DNA from 2 places in the Acidovorax sp. K2F genome. Region 2 is predicted to be linked to the other one. Evidence: riboswitches for the same ligand, from Rfam matches in the RefSeq annotation. Region 2 holds a riboswitch; the other holds the start of a gene.
What was found. A riboswitch is a leader RNA that binds a small molecule or an ion and turns the genes downstream of it on or off. The one in region 2 is predicted to bind S-adenosylhomocysteine.
Positions count from the first base shown of each region.

Region 1: it holds a riboswitch for S-adenosylhomocysteine, as region 2 does, so the genes downstream of both, ahcY (adenosylhomocysteinase) here and metH (methionine synthase) in region 2, are expected to answer to the same signal.

Region 1 is NZ_JAOBSQ010000052.1:33,641-39,661, forward strand. It holds gene metF (methylenetetrahydrofolate reductase [NAD(P)H]) at 1-118, opposite strand, end outside; gene N4G42_RS20710 (TlyA family RNA methyltransferase) at 115-1,101, opposite strand; gene ahcY (adenosylhomocysteinase) at 1,252-2,685, opposite strand; S-adenosyl-L-homocysteine riboswitch at 2,759-2,838, opposite strand; gene N4G42_RS20720 (peptide chain release factor 3) at 3,015-4,640, shown strand; gene N4G42_RS20725 (hypothetical protein) at 4,714-6,021, shown strand, end outside.
Region 2 is NZ_JAOBSQ010000001.1:229,641-235,661, reverse strand. It holds gene N4G42_RS01135 (LysR family transcriptional regulator) at 1-419, opposite strand, end outside; gene N4G42_RS01130 (RidA family protein) at 580-981, shown strand; gene metH (methionine synthase) at 1,057-3,810, opposite strand; S-adenosyl-L-homocysteine riboswitch at 3,831-3,930, opposite strand; gene N4G42_RS01120 (hypothetical protein) at 3,972-4,727, opposite strand; gene N4G42_RS01115 (PACE efflux transporter) at 4,819-5,271, opposite strand; gene N4G42_RS01110 (LysR family transcriptional regulator) at 5,346-6,021, shown strand, end outside.

The DNA.
Region 1 (6,021 bases), on a different contig from region 2:
GCAGGGCATACAGCTGCTGGCGTGCCACGCGCAGCTTGTCGGCACCTTCAGGCGTCTTGGGCGGAAAAAACTCGAAACTCACCGGGAACCCGGTGCCTTGCGCGTGGGCTGCATTCATGCGGCTCTCCTTGCGTGTACAAAAAATTCTCGGTTGCCATCGCCGCCCTGGATGGGACTATCGATCCACGCCAACACCTCCAGGCCCAACGCGGCGCAGCAATCGCGGATGCGCTGCTCCACCACCGCATACAAGGACTCATCGCGCACGATACCGCCCTTGCCCACCTGCCCGGGTTGCAGCTCGAACTGCGGCTTGACCAGCATGACCAGGTCGCTCTGGGGCGCCAGCAACGGCACCAACGCAGGCAACACCAGGGTGAGCGAGATGAAAGACAGGTCACCGGTCACCAGCGCAAAACTGGGTGTGATGTCCACATCAGCGCACTCGGGCCGGCGGCGGCGCTCCACCGGCAGCGTTCCCTGGGCGCGCTGCGCGCGCTCGGACTTGAAGGCCTCAATGTCCTGGTCCTTGGCGTCGTCGCTGTCGTCGTACGCCTCGTCCACCAAGCCGCCGTTGCGCATCCAGCTGTAGGGTGCCTCGGGTTGGGTCTCGTTGTCCTCTTCGGGCACGATGACTTCGGACAAGGCCATCTCACAAGCCTGCACCAACGCATCGGGAGTGAGCGAGCGGGCATTGACGCCCTCCACACACACCACACGCAGATCGCTGCGCAGCCGGTCGTGCAACTGGGCGTGGCCCACGTCCACCCCAATCACCTGGGCAGCGCCCTGCTGAAGCAGGCAGTCGGTAAAGCCGCCTGTGCTCTGCCCGACATCCAGGCACCGCAGGCCAGCCACCGACAGGCCCAGCGCCTTGAGCGCGCCTTCCAGCTTGAGCCCGCCGCGCGAGATGTACTTGGCTTCTGCATCGTCCAGCAGCTGCACCTCGGCCACTGACGGAATGTCGTCGCCGTTCTTCACCACCTTCTGCCAGGGCGCCAGCGGCGACAGGCGCCACTGCACGCCCGAGGCAATCAGGCGCTGCGCCTGCGAGCGCGTGGCAGCGTGGCCACGCTCCACCAAAAATACATCTGCGCGCATCGCGCCCATCCTTTTAGAGTCAAATCGGCTGGTAGCGCTAGTGAATCATGCGCCAGCAGCTATCAATTAAAGAGCAATCAGACATTGCTCCGAGCAACGGCGCCAGACCACCGTGCGCGCGCCCCGTCGCCGGGGCGCGCTGCACAGGGATCAGTAGCGGTAGGTGTTGGCCTTGTAGGGGCCTTGCTTGGACACGCCGATGTAGGCGGCCTGCTCGTCAGTGAGTTCGGTCAGCATGGCGCCCACCTTCTTGAGGTGCAGGCGCGCCACTTTCTCGTCGAGGTGCTTCGGCAGCACATAGACCTTGCCAGCCTGGTACTCGTCCTGCTTGGTGAACAGCTCGATCTGCGCGATGGTCTGGTTGGCGAAACTGGAACTCATCACGAAGCTGGGGTGGCCAGTGGCGCAACCCAGGTTCACCAAGCGGCCCTTGGCCAGCAGCGTGATCTTCTTGCCGTCAGGGAAGATGACATGGTCCACCTGGGGCTTGATCTCGTCCCACTGCAGCTTCTCCAGCGAAGCCACATCGATCTCGTTGTCGAAGTGACCGATGTTGCACACGATGGCTTCGTCCTTCATGGCGGCCATGTGCTCGTAGCGGATCACGTTCTTGTTGCCGGTGGCAGACACGAAGATGTCGCACTTGTCGGCAGCGTATTCCATCGTCACGACCTTGTAGCCTTCCATTGCGGCCTGCAGGGCATTGATGGGGTCGATCTCGGTGACCCACACCTGGGCGCTCAGGGCACGCAGCGCCTGGGCAGAGCCCTTGCCCACGTCACCGTAGCCCGCCACGCAGGCGACCTTGCCGGCGATCATCACATCGGTGGCGCGCTTGATGGAGTCCACCAGCGATTCGCGGCAACCGTACAGGTTGTCGAACTTGGACTTGGTCACCGAATCGTTCACGTTGATGGCACGGAACATCAGGCTGCCCTTGGCGGCCATTTCGTTCAGGCGCAATACGCCGGTGGTGGTTTCTTCGGTCACGCCGATGATGTGGGCGCTCTTGCGGCTGTACCAGGTCGGATCCACGGCCAGCTTGGCCTTGATGGCGTTGAACAGGCAGGTTTCTTCTTCGCTGGTCGGGTTGGCGATCAGTGATGCATCCTTTTCGGCGCGCTTGCCCAGGTGCATCAGCAGCGTGGCATCACCGCCGTCGTCCAGGATCATATTGGGACCTTCGCCCTCGGTACCGGCAGCGCCGAAGTCAAAGATGCGGTGGGTGTAGTCCCAGTATTCCGCCAGGGTTTCGCCCTTGATGGCGAACACGGGCGTGCCAGCGGCAGCAATCGCGGCTGCGGCGTGGTCTTGTGTGGAGAAGATGTTGCACGATGCCCAGCGCACTTGTGCACCCAGCGCCTGCAGGGTTTCGATCAGCACGGCGGTCTGGATCGTCATGTGCAACGAGCCGGTGATGCGCGCACCCTTGAGCGGCTGCTTGGCGGCGAATTCTTCGCGGATGGCCATCAGGCCAGGCATTTCCGTTTCGGCGATGCGGATCTCTTTGCGGCCCCATTCGGCCAGGCCGATGTCGGCAATGATGCAGTCGGTGTTGACCGGGGCGTTGACGCGTGCGTTCATGATGGTGTGCTCCAAAGCATGTTTGAAAAGCCACTGCGCGAAGGGGATGGTCGATACGACTCACCGCACGCGAAGTGGATGAGCGTCGTTGCTAGATGACTCCGAGCCTCACGCCCCGCCTACGCTGGGGACGCTGCAACGCTCCTCGGATCGCCGGATTATAAAAGCAAGTGCTCGCCCGGCGCTACGCCAGCGGGGCAATCCATCCCCGAGCCTTGCACGGAACAGTAAAATCCCGCGACCGCAGACCTCGTGGCCTCCCCGCAGGCCCCGCCCCCAGATTCTTGTGCAGGGCACGCTGCCCCGCTCCATCCCATTCAGGAACCCCTGTGTCCTACGCCCCAGAAACCCGGCGCCGCCGCACCTTTGCCATCATTTCCCACCCCGATGCGGGTAAGACCACGCTGACCGAAAAGCTGCTGCTGTTCTCGGGCGCGATCCAGATCGCCGGCGCCGTGAAGGGCCGCAAGGCCAGCCGCCACGCCACGTCAGACTGGATGGAAATTGAAAAGCAGCGCGGCATCTCGGTGGCCTCGTCGGTCATGCAGATGCTCTACCGCGAGCATGTCATCAACCTGCTCGACACGCCCGGCCACAAGGACTTCTCGGAAGATACCTACCGCGTGCTCACCGCCGTCGATTCGGCGCTGATGGTGATCGACGCTGCCAACGGTGTGGAAGCGCAGACGCGCCGCCTGATCGAAGTCTGCCGCCAGCGCGACACGCCCATCATTACCTTCGTCAACAAGATGGACCGCGAAGTGCGCGACCCGCTGGACATCATGGACGAAGTGGAGCGCGAGCTGGGCATGCCCTGCTGCCCCATGACCTGGCCCGTAGGCCAGGGCAAGGCCTTCGGCGGCATCATCAACCTGCGCACCAAGACCATGACGGTGTTCGAGTCCGGCAGCGAACGCCGCCCGCAGGACTTTGAATCCATACCTCTGTCGGATGAAACCACACTGCGCGCGCGCTTCGGCGCCGAGTTTGACGCCGCGCTGGAGAGTATGGAACTGGCCGTGGGCGCATCCCCCGCATGGGACCACGAGGCCTTCCTGGCCGGCAAGCTGACCCCTGTGTTCTTTGGCTCCGGCGTGAACAACTTCGGGGTGATGGAGGTGCTGGACGCACTGGTAGACATGGCACCGCCACCTGGCCCGCGCGTGAGCACGCTCGAAGTCAACAAACAGCCCGTGGTCAAGACCATCCAGCCCGAAGACGAAGGCTTTGCTGGCGTGGTGTTCAAGGTGCAAGCCAACATGGACGCCAACCACCGCGACCGCATCGCCTTCGTGCGCGTGGCGAGCGGCAAGTACACGCCGGGCATGAAGCTCAAGGTGCAGCGCACCGCCAAGGAGCTGCGCCCCACCTCAGTCGTCACCTTCATGTCGCAGCGCCGCGAGGCGGTCGAAGAAGCCTACGCGGGCGACATCATCGGCTTCACCACGCACGGCGGCGTGCAGCTGGGCGACACCATCACCGACGGCGCCAACCTGCAGTTCACCGGCCTGCCCTTCTTCGCGCCAGAAATGTTCATGACCGTGGTGCTCAAGAACCCACTGCGCACCAAACAGCTCCAGCAGGGCCTGGCCCAGCTGGGCGAGGAAGGCGCGATCCAGGTCTTCAAGCCCGACGCAGGCGGCAACATGCTGCTGGGCGCCGTGGGCCAGTTGCAGTTTGAAGTGGTACAGCACCGCCTGAAGGCCGAGTACGACGCCGATGTGCGGCTGGAGGGCTGCCAGTACACGGGCGCGCGCTGGATCACAGCGGACAACGCCGCCGACCTGCGCGCGTTCACCGACGCCTACCCGCTGCGGCTGGCGCACGATGCGGCCGACACACTGGCGTACCTTTGCACCTCGCCCTACGACGTGCGGCTGGCGCAGGAGCGGTTTCCGAAGATCCACTTCCATCCTCTGCGGGAGCATGCGGGGTTGGCTTTGCAGGCAAACTAGCTGGATAGAGATCGCAATCTGAACACTAGGTAACGAGGGTAGCTTTTAGCCCCGTATCGACATTAAAAATAAAATGCTACGCAACTTACTGGTCACATTTTTATTAATTGCATTTCAAGCGGGCGCTTGGGGCGATGCGAACGTCATCGCGAAGGGAATAGTCGATGGCAGTGAATATGACCTAACGTCAAAAACGATCAAAATCTCCGGACACACCACAATAGACCACCTTGCGGAAAGTGAACCTAGATTTGAGGTGCAGATTGGTGGCAGCAATGGAAAAATAAAAAATCTATCAGTAGAAGAAAACAGGTTTGTCGTCTATTTTTCTTTTGATAAGGGTCTGCGTGGCGGCTTGAGTGAAATGCATCTCGCCGCAACGCTAAAAAACAAAGAGAGGATTGAGTTTTTAGCCGCCAACGGAAAACCTCAGGTTGTTCATGTATCAAAGACGTACGCGCGGCATTGGGCACTATTGATAATAGTACTACTCGCTATCGGCGTTGTTTACACAAAACGCTTCGAAAAATTGACCAACGACACGGCCGACTGGATACAGAATAGACACAAATCTATCTCCATTGGAATAATTTTTACAGCCTTGATTCTCGTTGCAATTGGCGTTACGGGGAGTTCTTTTAGAATTGTGCTGGACGGACCGGTAGCAAGAGCTGTTTCCAGCACAACGGGAAGTGACTCTAAGATATTCAAACTCCAATACTCCCGCGGAGATGAATGGGGAATACTGACTCCCAATGTGCTCGCACAGGTCAACCACACTCCCCAATTCCCCATCATCAATACCAATCTTGGGATTGATGGACAAAACATGGGAGTTTTGGGAATGACTGGCGTTCCCATAGCGCAATGGTCTGCTCTAGCACGTCCCGCAACTTGGGGCTACTTTTTTCTCCCGCTTCGTCAAGCACAGGCTTGGCATTGGCAGCTTCCATTTTGGGGATGCTTCCTTGTTTTATGGTGGCTCCTCAACTTAATCAAGCCTTCATCAGTCGGCCGAAACTTCGCTCTGGCATCTCTCTTCGTCGTGGCGCCCTATGCAGCGGCATGGTCGAATTGGCCCTTATATTTCACCTTATTCCCGGCGTTGGCATTTGCGTGCACTATCAAGTTAATGCGCACACAAAAGTTAAGTCACGCATTGGCCTGGGGTGCAACAGTGGGCTATGCCCTCGCAGCATGGGTGCTGACCCTGTACCCACCTTGGATGGTATCGATCGGCACACTGCTTGCGCTGCTCTTCACTGGCTGGGCTATTGATCAGCGAAAAACCTTGGCCTTCCATCGACCGCAGATTGCGGGCGCAATTACCCTTCTCGTAGTATTGGCGATGTTGGTGGGAAGTTGGTGGTCGGATACCAAA
Region 2 (6,021 bases):
TCCACGTTGTCGCCCACCATGTCCACGGGGCGGTCGCTCACGCCCATGTGCAGGAGGATGTCGGGGTATTGCGCGTGGAACGCGGGCAGCGCGGGGATGAGGACCAGGCGCGCCAGGGGGCTGGGCACATCCACCCGCAGGCGGCCCCGAGGCGCCGCGGCGGCGGTGGAAACGCTGGCATCGGCATCGTCCAGGTCGGCCAGCAGGCGCACCACGCGCTCGTAGTAGGCAGCACCATCGGGCGTGACCTGCACGCGCCGGGTGGTGCGGTGCAGGAGCTTCACGCGCAGGCGCGCTTCGAGCTGCTGCACCAGCTGCGTGACGGTGGTGCGGCTCAGGTGCAGGGTGAGGGCAGCCTTGGTGAAGCTGCCGGATTCCACAACGCGGGCAAAGGCCTGCAGGGCGTCAAAACGGTCCATGGCGTACAGGTAGTTGAGGCGTGCCGAAAGGGCGGCGTGCCCGTCATTGTTTGGTGATCAGGAACAGTGGTGCACAGATTAGCCGGTTTATCAAAACAACGCGCGCTTCTACAGTGCCTTTTCATCGCAATCATCTGCCCTGCAGAACGAAAGGAATCCCATGCTCCACCGTGATGTTGTCTTCCCCGCAGGCCGCCAGGCGCTGTACGAGCGCAACCGCTATTCGCCCGCCGTGCGCGCCAACGGCTTCTTGTTTGTCTCGGGCCAGGTGGGCAGCCGCGAGGATGGCTCGCCCGAGCCCGACCTGAAAGCCCAGGTACGCCTGGCGTTCAGCAACCTCAACGCCGTGCTGCACTCTGCAGGCTGCACGTTTGATGACGTGGTGGACGTGACGATGTTCGTGGTCAACCCGGAGGCGAACTTCGCGACCGTCTGGGGCATCGTGCCCGAGTTCTGGGGGGAGGCGCCCTACCCCACGCTCACCGGCATCGGGGTGACCTGGCTGTACGGATTCCAGTTCGAGATCAAGGTGATCGCGAAGCTGCCTAGCTCTAAGGGCTGATGGGCCGGGACATTTGAATCAAACAGGCTTTCAGCGCTTATCGAACAAGCGCTGGAAGCTATTCAATTCATAGCATCACAGGTTCGGCGCCAGCAGCCGCTCCAGCACCTTCTCGTCCATGCCCCGGCGCTGGGCCATGTCGTGCAGTTGGTCTTCGCCAATCTTGCCCACGTTGAAGTACACGCTGTCGGGGTGGCCGATGTAGAAGCCGCTCACGCTGGCGGCGGGCATCATGGCCAGGCTTTCGGTGAGCGACATGCCGATCTCGCCAGCCTGCAGCACGCGGAACAGGTCGGTCTTGGCGCTGTGGTCGGGGCAGGCGGGGTAGCCGGGCGCGGGGCGGATGCCCTGGTACTTCTCGGCAATCATGTCGTCGTTACTCAGCGCTTCACCGGCAGCGTAGCCCCACAGGTCGGTGCGCACGCGGTGGTGCAGGGCTTCGGCAAAGGCTTCGGCCAGGCGGTCGGCCAGGCTCTTGAACATGATGGCGGAGTAGTCGTCCAGCGCGTCGATGAAGGCCTTTTCTTTCTTCTCGATGCCCAGGCCCGCCGTCACGGCAAACATACCGGCGTAGTCGGCAATGCCGCTGGACTTGGGCGCCACAAAGTCGGCCAGGCAGCGGCTGGGGCGGGTCACGCCGTCGATGGTGTGTTTCTCGGCCTGCTGGCGCAGGCCGTACCAGGTCATGGCCACTTCGGTGCGGGTGTCGTCGGTGTAGAACTCGATGTCGTCATCGTTCACGCTGTTGGCGGGCAGCAGGGCCATCACGCCGCTGGCCGTGAGCCACCGGCCTTCGATGATCTTCTTGAGCATGGCCTGCCCATCGGCAAACACACGCGTGGCTTCCACGCCCACGATCTCGTCGGTGAGGATGGCGGGGTACGGGCCGGCCAGGTCCCAGGTCTGGAAGAACGGGCCCCAGTCGATGTACTTGGCCAGCTCGGCCAGGTCGAAGTTCTTGAACACGCGGCGGCCCAGCGCGCGGGGCACGGCGGGCTGGTAGGCCGACCAGTCGATCGGCGTCTTGTTGGCGCGGATCTTGGCCAAGGGCCACAGGGGTGTGGCCTTTTTGTTGGCGTGCTGGGTGCGCACCTTGTCGTAGTCGGCGTTCAGCTCATCCACGTAGCTCTGCACGCCGTCGCCCAGCAGGCTTTGCGCCACGCTCACGCTGCGGGACGCATCGGGCACGTAGACCACAGGGCCTTCGTAATGCGGAGCGATCTTGACGGCGGTGTGCACGCGGCTGGTGGTGGCGCCACCGATGAGCAGCGGGATCTTCTTGATGCGGAAGTGGTCGTCCTTCTGCATCTCGCCGGCCACGTACTGCATCTCTTCGAGGCTGGGGGTGATCAGGCCCGACAGGCCCACGATGTCGGCCCCCTCGACCTTGGCGCGCGCCAAAATCTCGTGGCAGGGCACCATCACGCCCATGTTCACCACCTCAAAGTTGTTGCACTGCAGGACCACGGTGACGATGTTCTTGCCGATGTCGTGCACATCGCCTTTCACAGTGGCGATGATGATCTTGCCCTTGCTGCGCACATCACGCCCTGCCAGTTCGTCCTGGCGCTTTTCTTCTTCGATGTAGGGGATCAGGTGGGCCACGGCCTGCTTCATCACGCGCGCGCTTTTCACCACCTGGGGCAGGAACATCTTGCCCGCGCCGAACAGATCGCCCACCACGTTCATGCCGTCCATGAGCGGGCCTTCGATCACGTGCAGCGGGCGCCCACCCTTGGCCAGGATGGCGCGGTAGGCCTCTTCGGTGTCTTCGGTGATGAAGTCGGTGATGCCATGCACCAGCGCGTGCGACAGGCGCTCGCCCACGGTCTTGGGGTGCTCGGGCGTTCCGCGCCATTCGAGCTTCTTGCTCTCGTCCTTGGCGCCGCTCTTGGCGGTTTCGGCGATCTCCACCAGGCGCTCACCCGCGTCGGGGCGGCGGTTGAGCACCACGTCTTCCACACGCTCACGCAGCACGGGCTCCAGGTCGTCGTACACGCCCACCATGCCCGCGTTGACGATGCCCATGTCCATGCCCGCCTGGATGGCGTGGTACAGGAACACGGTGTGGATGGCCTCGCGCACCGGGTCGTTGCCGCGGAAGCTGAACGACACATTCGACACACCGCCCGACACCTTGGCGCCCGGCAGGTTCTGCTTGATCCAACGCACGGCCTCGATGAAGTCGACCGCGTAGTTGTTGTGCTCCTCGATACCGGTGGCCACCGCAAAGATGTTGGGGTCGAAGATGATGTCTTCGGGCGGAAAGCCCACCTCATCGACCAACACGCGGTAGGCACGTTCGCAGATCTCGATCTTGCGCGCGTAAGTGTCGGCCTGGCCCACTTCGTCAAACGCCATCACCACGGCCGCAGCGCCATAGCGCTTGACGAGGCGCGCCTCGTGCTTGAACTTCTCCACGCCCTCTTTCATGCTGATGGAGTTGACGATGCCCTTGCCCTGGATGCAGCGCAGACCGGCTTCGATCACCTCCCACTTGGAGGAGTCCACCATGATGGGCACGCGGGCGATGTCAGGCTCGGAGGCGATCAGCTGCAGGAAGCGCACCATGGCGGCCTTGCTGTCGAGCATGGCCTCGTCCATGTTGATGTCGATGACCTGGGCGCCGTTCTCTACCTGCTGGCGCGCCACGGCCAGGGCCTCTTCGTACTGGCCGTTCAAGATCATGCGCGCAAACGCCTTGGAGCCGGTGACGTTGGTGCGCTCGCCGATGTTGACGAACAGCGTGCCCTCGCCGATGGAGACGGGCTCCAGGCCGGACAGCTTCATGGGGGAGATGGACGGGGCAGACACGGACATAGGACTCACCTGTGCAGGGGCAGCAGAAAAACAGGTGAGCGTCGTTGCGGTGGGGCTTGAATAGCTTTTGGGTACCCAAGCCTGACGGCCCCGTCGTGGTGAGAGGCCGCTGCAACGCTCCTTGGGCAGATGCGGATTTTACCGGGTGATACGAGCTGGCGTTCGCCGCATCAACGCACCGGCAGGAATTGCAAAAAGGTACCGCCCACAATGCCCTGCACGTAACTGATGGCAGCGCGGCGGTACTTTTCGGTGGTGAACGCGGCCAGCAGGTCCAGCCGCGCGATGATCTTGCCGAACTCGCGCTCGAAGCTCAGGTTGCGGCCCTGCTGGCCGATCTCGTCGGCCAGTAGCAGGGGCTGGCCTTGGGGGTTGCGGCGCTGCGCCAGCAGCCACACGGCGGTCTCGACGTTGCGCGCGGCGTTGTAGAGGTGCTGGGCATCCATGCCGTCGAGCAAGAAGAACTCGGTCTTGCCGCCGTGGGCGGTAACGATCATGTCGGCCGTGGCGTAAATGAAGGCCGCCACGCGGTCGCCTGCGAACTCGGGTGCCAGGGCAAGCGCCATGGCGGCGATGTCGCGGCGGCCCTGCAGTGGGGCCCAGGGCTGGCGCTGCAGCACGGCGGTGCGCAGCTGCTCCAGCGCCTGTTCGCGGCTGGTGGCGGCGCCCTTGCGCCATTCGCCAGGGTTGCGGCGGTAGAGCTTATCGGCCAGGCGCAGCAGGCCGTCCAGGTTTTCCTGCATGGCCAGGGTGGCCATGCGGTTGGCATCGGACTGGGCCAGTTCGGCGGCATGGGTGGGTGCACCTTTCACCTCGCCGCGCGGGGTGGGGGCGTTGCTGGCACAGCCTGCCAGCACGCAGCAGGCCGCCATGCCAGCCCACCGACCCCGCAAACCCCGCAGCAGCAATAAAAACGGCCCTCGCATGGGGCCGATTATGGGTGGCGGCTGAGCGCCCCAGCCCGCCGGCGAACGGCGGTTGACATTGTTTGAAGAAGCGCGCTCGGGGCTGTTGTTACTACGCCGCCATGGCCGACGCGGGCAGGCCGAACAGGTGGTCAAACACCCAGTTGAAGACAAAGGTGTAACAAAGGAAGAACACGATAAGCCCCAGGTCCATCACGAACGCGTGCCACAGGCTCACGCCAAACCACCAGGCAAACAGCGGCACCAGCGTGAACACCAGGCCGCCCTCGAACCCGATGGCGTGCGCCACGCGCCGCGCCACGCTGCGCCCGCGCACGGGCTGGCGTGCCTCCCAGCGCTCGAACGCCCAGTTGAAGACGATGTTCCAGACGATGGCGATCACCGAGGCTGCCACCGCCACCACGCTCGAATGCCCCGCGCCCTGGCCCGTGAGCAGCGCCAGGCCCACCGTGGCGGCGCCGATGGCGATCAGCTCGTACAGGGTCACGTAGATCACGCGGCGCTTGACGCCTTGCAGGCCAAAAAAAGTGGGTGTCTTGTCCATGGCCAGTACTTTATATTCGCCTCACTGACATATAAAGTCAGCTTGTTTCAGTTTTATTGATAGATTAAACCGCCATGGCCTTCAACTCTGACAGCGTGCAGGTGTTTCTGACCGTGCTCGACCACGGCTCGTTCTCGGCCGCCGCGCGGGCCTTGTCGCGTGTGCCGTCGGCCGTGAGCATGACCATCGCCCACCTGGAGGCCGAGTTGGATGTGCAGCTGTTTGACCGCAGCGGACGCGAGCCCCGCCCCACCGCCGCCGCCCGCGCGCTGGAGCCCCAGGCCCGGCTGCTGGCGGGCCAGCTGCAGCAGCTCAACGCCCAGGCGCTGGCGCTCACCCAGGGGCTGGAGGAGCGGCTCACGCTGGCCATTGCGCCCGAGCTGCTGGCCTCGCGCTGGACGGAGGCGCTGGCGGCATTGGCGCAAGAGCACCCGCTGCTCCAGATCGAGGTGCTGGCCGCGCCGCAGGTGGATGCGCTGGCGCTGCTGCACAGCGGCCGCGCGCAGCTGGCGCTGGTGTTCGAGCGGCCCAGCATCGACGGGCGCGAGGGCTTTCAGGAGGTGGGCACCGAAACCCTGGTGGCGGTGATGGCGCCGCAGCACCCGGTGCTGGTGGCCGCCCGTGCCGCCGCCCAGGCACGGGGTGCCCCAACGAAGGACGCCATGCTGCGCGAAGAGCACCTGACCACCACGCGCCAGATCGTGGTGGCCAGCCGCGACTTGGCACAGACCGACCCGCGCTTTGTATTTG